DNA from 2 places in the Desulfitobacterium dehalogenans ATCC 51507 genome. Region 1 is predicted to be linked to the other one. Evidence: predicted binding sites of a transcription regulator. Region 1 holds the regulator's gene; the other holds the start of a gene.
What was found. Region 1 encodes HrcA, which represses chaperone genes, less so after heat shock. Its sites were predicted from a motif close to TGTTAGCACTCNNNNNNNNNGAGTGCTAACA; they were not measured.
Positions count from the first base shown of each region.

Region 2: groES (co-chaperone GroES) is a predicted target of HrcA. The motif match lies at 2,035-2,065, and genes of this name have one in related genera.

Region 1 covers NC_018017.1:3,670,821-3,674,243, reverse strand. The annotation lists gene DESDE_RS17795 (cell wall-binding repeat-containing protein) at 1-654, shown strand, start outside; gene hrcA (heat-inducible transcriptional repressor HrcA) at 899-1,936, shown strand; gene grpE (nucleotide exchange factor GrpE) at 1,954-2,595, shown strand; gene dnaK (molecular chaperone DnaK) at 2,621-3,423, shown strand, end outside.
Region 2 covers NC_018017.1:1,333,250-1,336,672, forward strand. The annotation lists gene DESDE_RS06450 (MOSC domain-containing protein) at 1-300, shown strand, start outside; gene DESDE_RS06455 (MogA/MoaB family molybdenum cofactor biosynthesis protein) at 300-800, shown strand; gene DESDE_RS06460 (NYN domain-containing protein) at 896-1,720, shown strand; gene groES (co-chaperone GroES) at 2,109-2,393, shown strand; gene groL (chaperonin GroEL) at 2,493-3,423, shown strand, end outside.

The sequences.
Region 1 (3,423 bases):
GTAAGCCAATATGTGGAAGACAGTGTAAAAGACAATGGCTTCAGCAATATCATACGCTTGGGCGGGGCGGATCGCTATGGAACGGCTGCCAGGATCTCCGAGCATCTGGACGTTACCCAAGGCAGACCGGTGGTCATTGCTTCAGGGCAAAGCTTCCCGGATTCCCTGTCCGTAAGCAGTATTGCTGCGGCACAACAATTCCCTCTTCTTATCGTTAACCCCAATTCTATACCGGATGAGATCAGGGAAGAATTACTCCAGCGGAACCCCAGTAAGGTGTATATCATTGGCCTGCAAGGGGCGGTCAGCGATGGAGTCAGAGATGAAGTGGCACAGCTTACCGGGCTGGGACAAGAGAACATCGTTCGGATTGGCGGACAGGATCGTTATGCAAGTACCCTGGCCGTTGCCCAATACTTCGACCCAAGCGGACGGGGAGTAAGCATAGCAACTGGTCGGGATTTCCCGGATGCTTTGGCCGGAAGTGTTTATTCAGCCAAATTGAAAGATCCTCTAATCTTGGTAGGGGAGACCCTAAGTACCGATCTCAAAAATTATCTAAAGGTAAGAAAACCTTCTGATATTGTAATTTTTGGTGGACAGGGGGCTGTCAGTCCTGCTATAGAGGAGCAACTCAAGAGTTTGGTAGAGTAGTGCCTTAGAAAAAACGATTCGTATTGATTCCCAGCAAATAAATAGTCATGTGAGATGGGCATCATAAATAGGAATTACTATTTATGATGCTTTCTTTTTTAGTGCAATTTGGACGGCCTTTTTTAGCTTGCCTGATACTTGACAATCAAGAATGAGAGCGGTACTATAATATCATAAATCGTTAGCACTCATTGAGGTCGAGTGCTAACAAAGGAAAAACGAAGGTGGAAAGGTGGTTATGTTGATGCAGATGGACGAGCGAAAAAAGAAGATCCTGCGGGCTATCGTTCAGGATTATGTAAATACTGCTGAGCCGGTTGGTTCAAGGACCATCGCTCGGAAATTTGATTTAGGCATCTCGCCGGCCACCATTCGTAACGAAATGTCCGATATGGAAGAGCTGGGTCTTATCGAACAGCCTCATACTTCAGCAGGCCGCATTCCTTCGGATGCGGGTTATCGGTATTATGTGGATTGCCTCATGGAGAAATCCAATGTTACTGATGATGTAAAGGATGTTATCGAAAAGGAGACCACGAAGAGGATTGCGGAGATTCAGACTGTCATTGCTCATTCCAGCAAACTGCTTTCCGAGCTCACTCACTTGACCAGTATCGTGATAGGGCCGGACAAGGGGAAGAGTGCTTTTAATCAGATACACTTCCTTCCTTATGAACCCAGCAAAGCCATCATGGTAGTGGTCAAGGAAAATGGTGTGGTGGAGAATCAAATTGTAGATATTGGAGAAAATGTAACGGCCGAGGAACTTCAGAGAATTGCCAACGTATTTAACCATAAGATGCGTGGGCATTCTATGGAAGAAGTGAAAAGGGATATGCTTCACGAGATATATAGCGAACTGACTCGTCAACGCTTCCTGATCGACAATGCTTTGGAGCTTCTTTCCGCTATTCTGAGCAATGGCCCTGAAGAATCCAATAAGGTCTATCTGGGTGGAACTCTGAACATGTTGAACCAACCTGAATTCCGGGATGTGGAAAAGATCAAAAACCTTTTCCAGATTTTTGAAGAGGGAGATCAGATCATAAAAGTGCTCCATCCCCAGAAAGAGGGTCTGGCAGTTACCATTGGTGGAGAAAATAAACTAAAGGAACTTCGGGACTGTAGTATTATTACAGGGACCTATTGGATTGACGGAGAGCCTTTGGGTACCATCGGTTTGATTGGACCTACCCGTATGGATTATGGGAAGGCTATAGCCATGGTGGATTATATGACAAGAACGCTCACTGAGCTTCTTACTATACGACGAAGGAACTAGGAGAGGTGGTTTCAGAAATGATGAATTGGGGCGGGAAAACCCCTCCATCGGGTCATACCGAATGGGAAAATAAGAATGCTCAAGAGTCTAAGGAAAATTTAACGGATACCGTTGAAGAAATCCTAGAAGAAGTTGCCCAGGAGGACGAAATGAGTAATGAATCTTCCCGGGAGCAGGATGTTTCTTTAGAAGAAAAAGTGCTCACCCTTCAGGCGGAGCTTGACCAGACCAAGAACCAAGCGGATGAATACTATGCTCATCTTCAGCGGTTACAAGCCGAGTTCGACAACTATCGCAAGCGGACACAAAAAGAGAAAGAGGATTTTGCCAAATATGCATCGGAACGTGTCATGGAAGGGCTGCTGCCTGTATTGGACAACTTTGAACGAGCGATAGAGGCATCTAAGACCACTCAAGATATAAAGTCCTTTTCCCAAGGAGTGGAGATGATTTTCAAGCAGATGCAAAGCATTCTCGCCAAAGAAGGACTGGCGGCTATTGAGGCGGTGGGGCAGCCCTTTGACCCTAATATACACGAGGCAGTACTCCAAGTGGATTCAGAGGAACACCCGGAGAACACCGTTGTAGAGGAACTCCAAAAAGGTTATTATCTTAAAGAAAAAGTAATACGTCCTAGTATGGTTAAAGTGTCCCGCTAGGTGCGATAAGGAGGAAGTATTGAACATGGGTAAAGTGATTGGAATTGACTTAGGAACCACCAACTCTTGTGTAGCAGTTATGGAAGGCGGCGAAGCCGTCGTTATTACCAACGCGGAAGGGAATCGGACCACTCCATCTGTGGTTGGATTTTCCAAGACAGGAGAACGTTTAGCAGGTCAAGTGGCTAAGCGTCAAGCTGTTTCTAATCCGGATAAAACTGTGCTCTCTATTAAGAGACATATGGGAACGGATTACAAAGTGAAAATTGATGATAAAAACTACTCTCCCCAAGAGATTTCTGCAATGATTCTACAAAAATTGAAAGCAGATGCTGAAGCTTATCTGGGACAGACGGTCACCGAGGCCGTTATTACCGTCCCCGCTTATTTCACCGACGCCCAACGGCAAGCTACCAAAGATGCCGGAACCATCGCCGGCCTGGAGGTTAAGCGGATTATCAACGAGCCTACGGCTGCAGCTTTAGCCTATGGTTTAGACAAGCAAGAGGATCAGACCGTTCTGGTCTTTGACTTAGGGGGGGGAACCTTCGACGTGTCCCTTCTTGAGCTTTCTCAGGGAATGGTTGAGGTTAAAGCCACCAGCGGGAACAACAAGCTCGGTGGGGACGATTTTGACCAACGTCTGATTGACTATATGGCAGCTGAATTTAAAAAAGATCAAGGTGTGGATCTGACTAAAGACCGTGTTGCCCTCCAACGCTTAAAAGAAGCTGCAGAGAAAGCCAAAGTGGAGCTTTCCGGAGTGAGCACCACCAATGTGAATCTGCCCTTTATCACCATGACGGCCGAAGGACCCGCCCACTTAGA
Region 2 (3,423 bases), 2.0 Mb from region 1:
TTGCTGGCTTTGGAAAGCATTAAGAAGATGCAGGACATGGGGCTTGATGTGGGACCGGGAGATTTCGCTGAGAACTTAACCACCGAAGGAATTGATCTGGTTAGCCTGCCCCTCGGCACAAAACTGAAGATTGGTGAAACCGGCGTGGGGGAAGTGACCCAGATCGGTAAAGAGTGTCATACCCGTTGTGCTATTTATTATCAAGCGGGGGATTGTGTTATGCCGAAGGAAGGGATCTTTATCCGTGTTCTGGAAGGTGGTCCTATTGGGGTGGGAGACACTATTGAGGTGATGGAATAATGCTAAGGGTTGGGGTTATAACAGCCAGTGATAAAGGTGCCCAAGGTCAAAGAGAAGATCTTTCCGGTACTGTTCTCAAGGAATTGGTGAAAGAGATTGACGGCGAAGTCGTTCTCTATGCCATCCTTCCGGATGATCAGGAGCTTTTGGCTCAAACTATGAAAAAGTGGGTGGATGAAGATGGCTTGGACCTTATTCTGACCACGGGAGGTACAGGCTTCTCCTTACGTGATGTTACCCCAGAGGCCACTATCGCCGTTGCGGATCGGATGGTCCCTGGTATTGCTGAAGTAATGCGTTATGAGAGCTATAAAATTACCCCGAAGGCTATGTTGAGTCGAGCGGTAGCCGCCTTGCGCAAGAAGACCTTAATCATCAATATGCCGGGTTCTCCTAAGGCTTGTAAGGAGTGTTGGGCCGCTCTTGTTCCTGCTCTGCCCCATGGAATTCAAATCCTCAAAGGCGAAGCCGGCGAGTGCGCTGCTCCTACTCATCAATAGAGATATTCAGCAGAAAATATTTTTTGAGCTTGTCACCCCTGTCCTTTTCCTGCGTATTCTATAGTAAGCAGAAGTGGAAATGGGGTGATATGGTTTTGAAAACTATTGCTTTTGTTGATTATGAAAATATATGGACAGGACTATTTGAACAAGGTTATGAATTAACTCCGGAAATCCTCATGGAATCCATTCAATTGTACGCTAAACGAAACCACTATGTCCTATCCGCTATTTATCTCTATGCTAATTTTGATCGGGAGGAATTCTGGCGTACCCAGACTTCCTTTGAGAAGACTCATGTATATACGCGTCATGTCTACGGAAAAAGTAATTTCGCCAGCACAGGATTAAGGCGAAATGCGGCGGATGTGGAGCTCATACTGGAAGCGCAGGAAATCTTGCTTACCCGTACCACGACTTTTGATGTATTTCTCCTTCTAACCGGGGATGGAGATTTTTTGCCCTTAGTTCGTAAAATAAGAGCCTGGGGAAAAGAAGTTAAGGTCATCGGCGTGGATGGAAGTATACACCATGAGCTGCAACCCTTTAGTGATTCTGAGGATTTTTTCAGCGAGCTTCTCACTCAGGAGCGGCCACGGGAATATAAAGCAGAAAAGGATCTTGAGCAAGGAATCTTAATCCTGGCTCAGCTTCAGTCAAGTATGGCGTATGTTGCCTCTACCAAAGCAAGGACCGCTCTTTCGGAGCATCTAGGGGCTACCACATCACAAGTGAAAGACCTTATTCGCCATGCTTTAAAAGAGGGGATCCTCTTTGAACAAGAATATGCAGATTCTGGTTTAAAGATCGGTAAAACAAAGATTTATCTTTTAAATCTTGACCATTCTATGGTTCAAGCTGTTCTGGGTTCAGCAATAGAAGAGATTCGCAAACGCTATGAGAAGCTAGGAGTCCTTTGATGATTTTCTGTGTGAAAAGGTATGGGATAATGAAGCAATAGAAAAAGGGATATCTGGCTTTGAGGGGGCGGATATCCCTTTTTCTAAAATGAAATTATAGTTTTTTGCCCAAAGAATGAATAAACCCCCCGGGGACTGGTCAATATAGTGCTTAGTGAATGCAAGTAGAAGCAATGATATTCTGTCAATTTAAGAGTGATGCAATAAGGAGCAGATATAAGGAGAAAATAGAAGGTTTTCGACTGTAAATCTCTTAAAAATGCAAATGACAGGATTTGATTTCTTCATCTACCTTGCATATTATTATAGTATGATGTTAGCACTCAATAGGAATGAGTGCTAACAATAGCAAAATAATATTTTAGTTCTTAAGGAGGGACTTTCTTCAATGAACATTAAGCCTCTAGGTGACAGGGTAGTCATTAAAGCACTCCCTATGGAAGAAAAGACAAAAAGCGGAATCATCATGCCGGATACGGCTAAGGAAAAACCTCAAGAAGGTGAAGTCGTTGCAGTAGGACCTGGAAAAGTGGAAAAGGGAGAGCGCATTGCCCTCGATGTTAAAGTGGGTGACCGCGTGATTTATTCCAAATATGCTGGTACTGAAGTAAAGTATGATGGTCAAGAGTATCTCATTCTTAAGGAAACTGACATTTTAGCGGTTATTGGCTAGGACATACTCTTTGCTTATCTACTTAGGAAACTTGACATTGCATAATGCTTTCTAACTTATCGAGTCTTAAATTTCGGATTTTTAAGGAGGAACTTACAGGTGGCAAAACAAATCGTTTTCAATGAAGAAGCTCGCCGTGCACTAGAGCGTGGTGTTAATGCTTTGGCTGAATCTGTCCGGGTAACTCTCGGACCTAAAGGTCGTAACGTGGTTTTGGACAAAAAATTCGGCGCGCCTTTGATCACCAATGACGGTGTGACCATTGCTCGGGAAATTGAACTGGAAGATCCATTTGAGAATATGGGTGCTCAGCTTGTTAAAGAGGTTGCAACCAAAACCAATGATGTAGCAGGGGATGGAACCACCACTGCAACCGTATTGGCTCAAGCGATTATTCGTGAGGGTTTAAAGAACGTGGCTGCCGGTGCTAATCCTATGGGTATCAAACGGGGCATTGAGCAGGCTGTTGAATCGGTTGTCAATGATATTAAAACCAATGCTAAGCCCATTGAAAGCAAAGAATCCATCGCTCAAGTAGCTTCTATCTCCGCTGGCGATGATAACATCGGCGTTCTGATTTCTGATGCTATGGAAAAGGTCGGAAAAGACGGCGTAATCACCGTAGAAGAAGCTAAAGGAATGACTACCGAGCTTAAAGTTGTAGAAGGTATGCAATTTGACCGGGGCTATCTCTCTGCGTATATGATTACTGATACCGATAAGATGGAAGCTGTTTTAAATGACCCTTACATCTTAATTACCGATAAAAAAATTGGCGCTATCGCCGACATCCTCCCCGTTCTTGAAAAAGTCGTTCAAGCCGGCCGTCAACTTCTGATTATTGCCGAAGATATCGAAGGTGAAGCTTTGGCTACTCTCATTCTGAACAAACTTCGCGGAACCTTTACCTGCGTTGCCGTAAAAGCTCCTGGCTTCGGTGATCGCCGTAAGGCAATGCTGGAAGATATCGCGATTCTCACCGGTGGTACCGTCATTACCGAAGATCTTGGCTTAAAGCTGGAAAACACTA